DNA from 2 places in the Gemella taiwanensis genome. Region 1 is predicted to be linked to the other one. Evidence: predicted binding sites of a transcription regulator. Region 1 holds the regulator's gene; the other holds the start of a gene.
The links. The regulator CtsR, encoded in region 1, represses protease genes until heat stress. The targets are predictions, from matches to a motif close to ATGGTCAATAAAGGTCAAACA.
Positions count from the first base shown of each region.

Region 2: clpB (ATP-dependent chaperone ClpB) is a predicted target of CtsR. The motif match lies at 2,078-2,098, and genes of this name have one in related genera.

Region 1 is NZ_JBSMTL010000005.1:51,509-54,955, forward strand. Features, by position in the region: gene ACWOA3_RS05340 (solute carrier family 23 protein) at 1-1,155, shown strand, start outside; gene ACWOA3_RS05345 (CtsR family transcriptional regulator) at 1,374-1,892, shown strand; gene ACWOA3_RS05350 (AAA family ATPase) at 1,897-3,447, shown strand, end outside.
Region 2 is NZ_JBSMTL010000001.1:422,846-426,292, reverse strand. Features, by position in the region: gene clpB (ATP-dependent chaperone ClpB) at 1-1,895, opposite strand, end outside; gene ACWOA3_RS02015 (hypothetical protein) at 2,587-2,769, opposite strand; gene ACWOA3_RS02010 (nitroreductase family protein) at 2,967-3,447, opposite strand, start outside.

The sequences.
Region 1 (3,447 bases):
ACAACTTATTTGGTGTCAGTTGATATTTTCATGTGTGGGGTAGCAACATTCCTACAAGTATATAAAGGAAAATTTACAGGTATTGGTTTACCTGTTGTTCTTGGATGTACTTTTACGGCAGTAGCACCGATGATAGCTATAGGTAATAGTTCTGGATTGCCAACTATGTATGGAGCTATTTTCGTTTCTGGATTAGTAGTAGTTTTAATAGCTCCATTCTTTGCAAAGGTGGCTAAATTATTCCCTCCAGTTGTTACAGGAAGTGTAGTTACGATTATTGGTATTACTTTAGTGCCTGTTGCGATGAACTATATTGCAGGTGGACAAGGATCAAAAGATTTTGGGAATCCAAAAAATATTTTATTAGCATGTATCACTTTAGCAATTATTTTAGTAATATATAAATTCACTACAGGATTTATTCAATCAATAGCTATTCTTCTAGGTTTAGTATCTGGTACAATTATTGCTAGTTTTATGGGGTTGGTGAGTTTATCAGAAGTATCACAAGCGGGTTGGTTCCAGCACCCAACACCATTTAAATTTACTGGTTTTGAATTTAACATGAGTGCTATTTTAACATTTGTTATAGTGGGGATTGTTAGTATGATTGAATCAACTGGTGTATATTATGCCCTAGGAAATATTTGTAATCAAGAAGTTAAAGAACCAGATTTACGAAGAGGGTACTTAGCTGAAGGTTTAGCTGTAATGATAGGTTCATTAGTAAATGCATTCCCGTATACAACTTATTCTCAAAATGTAGGGCTTGTGCAAATTTCAGGTGTTAAGAGTAAAAAAGTGATGTATGTAATGGTGCTTTTACTACTAGTTTTTGGATCTATTCCAAAAATCGGAGCTTTAGCTACAATCGTACCTCAACCAGTATTAGGAGGGGCGATGATTAGTATGTTTGGTATGGTACTTGCGTATGGGGTTAAGATGTTAGGTAATACAGATTTTGCGAAACAGGAAAATCTTATGATAATAGCTTGTTCAGTTGGATTAGGACTTGGTGTTACTACAGTACCAACAGCATTTTCACAATTACCAAGCTTTATTCGTATGTTTACGGATAGTGGTATTGTACTAGGAACAATAGTTGCTATTGTAATGAATTTAATATTTAATAGAAAATCAAAATTAAATAATTAATTAGCTAGATATAGATTGTGATTTAGATATAGAAATTTATTAAAAATTAAAAAGAGAATGACTTTATAATATTGATTTATATAATATTTCGATTTTATAAAAACGTTCTCTTTTTTTATGTATTTAGGCTTAAAAATCAATGTTTTTTGTGTACAAAATATTGTAGATGTAGTATAATTTAATAAAGGTCAATTTTAGTCAATAAAGGAGGTGCCCTTATGAATAATAATATGACAGATATTCTTGAACAATATATTATGAACTTATTTAATGAGGCAACAGAAGATCATATAATTATTAAAAGAAGTAATGTCGCACAAAAATTTGACTGTGTACCATCCCAATTAAATTATGTAATAAAAACGAGATTTACTCCGGAACATGGATTTATTATAGAAAGTAAACGTGGAGGGGGAGGATTTATTAGGATTACTAAAATAACCCTTCACAAAAATAAAGATTACATAGACTATTTAATTGAGACAATAGATAATGAAATTTTAGAGGTAGATGAAGCTATGAGAATAGCTAAAATTCTACTTGAAAAAGAATACATAGATAAATTTGATTACAATCATTTTATAGATAGCGTAGAGATTGTTACAGAAGTGCATAATCAGTTCTTAGAGCATATTGATGATAATAGTGCTGAAGAGATGATTTCTAAAACAAAAGCAAATTTAAAAGATTTAACAATAAGATTTTTAACAAATATAAAATATAATAAGAGAGGATAAGGTTATGTACATAAGATTTAATGAAACAGCCCTTATGGTGCTAACGACAGCAAAAGAAGAAGCTAATGATTTTGGTGTTAAGGCTGTAGGGACTGAACACTTACTATTAGCTATGTTGAGTATGAATAATACATTAGCATGTAAAACACTTAATAAATATGGTGTTTATTATGATGACTTCAGAAAAAACGTAGTAGACTTTTATGAAGCAGAATTAGAAGGTACTGATTTTTATCGCAATGTTCTAATGAAAATAGATTATACTAATGGAGCTGTTAGAACTATAGAAAAAAGTCAACAGTTTGCAGATGATACATCTAGTTTTGTAGTTACAAGTGAGCACTTACTGTTATCTTTACTTAATGAAAAAACAGGGACTGCTGTTCGTTTATTAACTGACAAGTTAGGAGTTAATGTTGATGCGTTAATTACGGAACTATTTGAATTATTAAAACAAAGCCAGGGGTTACTGTCTAAATTATTCGATGGATTTAAAAAATTAGAAGCACCAGAAGATAGTTCAGCAAAAACTAAAACACTAAATTCATTAGCTAAGGATTTAACAAAAGATGCCTTTAATAATAAATTAGACCCTGTTTTAGCTCGTGATAAAGAAATTACTCGAATGATAGAGATACTAAATAGACGTACTAAGAATAATCCGGTATTAATTGGAGAACCTGGGGTAGGGAAAACAGCTATTGTTGAAGGTTTAGCGGAAAGAATAGTATCTCAAAATGTTCCTAGTAATTTATTGGGTAAGAGAGTTATGGTTCTAGATATGGGAACTTTACTTGCAGGTACTAAATATCGTGGTGAATTCGAAGAAAGATTAAAAAATATTATTACTGAAATTGAAGATGCAGGAGATATTATTTTATTCATCGATGAAATTCATACGATAATTGGTGCTGGAGGAACTGAAGGTAGTGCTGATGCATCAAACATCTTAAAACCAGCATTATCACGTGGTTTAATTCAATGTATAGGAGCTACAACTACCGAAGAATATAGAAAATATTTTGAAAAAGATGCAGCTTTAGAACGTAGATTCCAACCGATTAAAGTTGAAGAACCAAATACAGAAGATTCAATTAAAATTCTAGAAGGATTACGCCATAAATATGAAGAACATCATAATGTGGAAATTTTAGATGAAGCTTTAGATGCAGCGGTTAAGTTAAGTACAACTTATATTACTGATAGATGTTTACCAGATAAAGCAATTGACCTTATCGATGAAGCTTGTTCTAAAGTTAAACTAAGATTTTATAAATCTCCAGAGAAATTAAAAGAATATGAAGATGAATTAAGTCGTTTAAATAAAGAAAAAGATAGAGCTGTAATTAATCAAGAATTTGAAATAGCAGCAAAAAAACGTGATGAAGTTAACCAAGTAATTAGTAAAATTGAACAATTTAAAATTTCTTGGCAAGATAGTTTATCAAAAGATAAAATTAAAATTAGTGCTGATCATGTAGCTGAAGTTCTTGCTGCTTGGACTGGGGTTCCTGTTACTAAATTAACAGAAACTGAAAGTGAAAGACTTCTAAAA
Region 2 (3,447 bases), on a different contig from region 1:
CGCACGATGTTACGTTCATCATCAAATAAGTTAAGAGCTAATGCTTTAGCAAGCTCAGTTTTACCTACCCCAGTAGGACCTAAGAATAGGAAGCTACCGATTGGTCTATTAGGATCAGCGATACCAGCACGAGAACGTAAGATTGCATTAGTTACACTCTCTACAGCTTCATCTTGACCAATTACTTTTTCATGAATAGTATCTGCAAGATGTAATAATTTTTCTTTTTCAGTTTCTACTAGACGAGTTACAGGAATACCAGTCATTTGACTTACGATAAATCCAATCTCATCTTCAGTAACTTCTTGTTTTAGAAGTTTATATTCTTCGTGTTTAGATTTTTCTTCTAGCTCTTCTAATTCTTGAATTAATTTTGGTAAAGTAGAATATTGTAATTCAGAAGCTTTTTCTAAATCATAGCTATTTTGAGCTTGTTCTAATTCTAATTTAACTCTATCGATTTTTTCACGAAGATTTTTAACAGCTGATAATTTTTCTTTTTCACTATCAACTTGTAATTGAAGTTTATTTTGTTCTTCTTTTAGATTAGCTAACTCTTCTTTTAAGTTTTCTAAACGTTTTTTAGATACATCATCATCTTCTCCACTTAGGGCTTTTTCTTCTATTTCAAGTTGCATAACTTTACGATTAATTGTATCTAATTCAGCTGGATTAGATGAATTTTCAGTTTTAATAGTAGCACAAGCTTGGTCGATTAAATCGATAGCTTTGTCCGGTAAGAATCTATCAGTAATATATCTGTTAGATAATTCAGCAGCTTCTACAATCGCACGGTCAGAGATTTTCACACCGTGATAAACTTCAAATCTTTCTTTAAGACCACGTAGAATTGAGATTGTATCTTCTACAGTAGGCTCTTTAACAAGAACTTTTTGGAAACGACGTTCTAACGCTGAGTCTTTTTCGATATATTGACGATATTCATTAAGAGTTGTAGCACCGATACAGTGTAGTTCACCACGAGCAAGCATTGGTTTTAAGATGTTACCAGCATCCATTGCTCCATCAGTTTTACCAGCACCAACAAGCATGTGAATTTCATCTATAAATAGAATTATTTTTCCTTCTTGTTCTTTAACTTCTTTTAATACAGCTTTTAGTCGTTCTTCAAACTCACCACGATATTTAGCTCCTGCGACTAAACTAGTAAGGTCAAGTTCAAATACAGTTTTGTCTTTAAGACTTTCAGGTACATCACCACGCACAATACGTTGAGCCAGTGCCTCAACAATCGCAGTTTTACCTACCCCAGGTTCCCCTATCAACACTGGATTATTTTTTGTTTTTCTTGATAAAATTCTAATTACATTTCTTATTTCTTCATCACGTCCTATTACAGGATCAATTTTACCACTACGTGCAGCTTCTACAAGGTCACGACCATATTTCTCTAAAACTTCGTAGTTGTTTTCTGGATTTTCGTTCATAACTTTTTTACCTCCTCTGATATTATCGATAACGGCTACTAAATCTTTTAATGTAGTTACATTATCAATATATTTTTTTACTATACTATTTTTTAAATAACTCGCTAGAACTATATGTTCACACGAAATAAATTTATCTTCATATTTCTCTTTGTATTTATTAGCTTCTATTAATAAAGTATTCAAATCATTACTTAAGTAACTAGCGTAATTGATATTATCTCCTTCTACACTATTTACCTTCGCAATCTCATTATCTAACTCATGAGTTAAATTCACCTTATCAACATTTACTCTTCCTAATATATCACTATATAAATTACTACCAGTAAGTGCCGCTTTTAAGAACATCTCACTCGTAATACTTTGACTTTTTTTATCTGTTGCAAATTCGGAAGATTTCGCTAAGATTTCTTTCACACTATTAGTAAAACTATTAATATCCATTGTAAATCTCCTTTGATTAAATTATTAGATCAAACGGTACATTTATTCGTTGATCAGTATCTCTAATAATAGAAACACTCTTCAAAAGATACACCTAAATACTCAATAAACTAAAAGGTTTTATAGAATATATTTAAGTTTTATCTTTTTTGACCTTCTTTGACCTTAAATAAATTATAGCATGTTTGACCTTTTTTGACAATAGTTTTTTAAAAAAAAATTAAAAAAAGAAAAAAAGCTCATAAATCCTTTTGTTGACAAGCTTTAATCTATATATTATACTTATTATTATCTTAGAGATATAAAAATATATGCTCTACTGGTAACTTTCCCAGAGAGATTAATTTCTGCTCTGCAAAACACCTATGAAATTTCATAGGTGTTTTTTAAATGCAAAAAACACCACATATATATTATTAAAATACATATGTGGCAGTTATTTATGCATCTATATATCTAAACTCTATCTTACGTCTATTTTTTGTTAAATTAATTTGTTATTTTTTATTTTTCATTTTCTTACTATACAAATATTCAATAATTATACTTAGGATCATTATTAAGTATAATATAATAAAGGTTTTTATATGATCTTGACTTATGTTTATATTTAATGTGTTTTTTATATAAGAAAAGTATAAAATAGGAAAAAGTATTAAGCTTATTATGTTATAAAATTTATTAAGCATGATTAAATCACAACATAAGATACGTAGTTTAAGCTCATTATACTTTTACTTATATGATAATATGCGTCAATACCTTTATCTTGCCAATATAATTGTTGTATAGCTTGTTCAGATCTAAAAATGTGGTTATTAAATTTACCTAATGATAAAATAGAAGTCGTTAACTTAAATTTTTTATATTTCATAAGAAGAACCTCCTTTATAAAATAGAAATTAAAAATAAATTTGCAACTAAACATTAATAATACTTATATTCCACTATCTAAAATATATCATGAAAATCTAATGATAACAATATGAAAATTAAGAAAGGTGTTCGTTAGTTGAAAACGCTTATCTAGCATGCAACTACATAAGCGGTTTTCTAATTTAATCTTATTCTTTATTCCTTCTCACTCACAAAACCATTTTTTTCTAATAGTTCTTTAGTTACTTTTTCTATTCCTGAAGGTTGTGCGTAGAAATCAGCGAATTTCTTAGTCCATGTTTTTGTCTCACGTGCTTCAGCGAAGTCTACCATAGTTTGACGGTATTCTTTTAATACTTCAACATTTGATTTAGGGAATTCATTGTATCCTACATTAGCCGCTTCTGGTAATCTAGGTTTAACTTTTTCCGTAGATAACTCTTCATCTTTAACACCGATACTTAGTCCACATAGGAACAAAGCATTTTCGGGAATATTTAGTAATTCAGAAATCTTATCTCCAAAACCTCTTACTCCACCACAATAAACAATTCCATATCCTAAAGACTCAGCAGCTAATGCAGCATTTTGCATCGCAATACCAACATCTAAAGTACCGATAAGTAGTGGCTCATATTGATTAGTAATATCAAACTCTCCACCTTCAATATCAAAC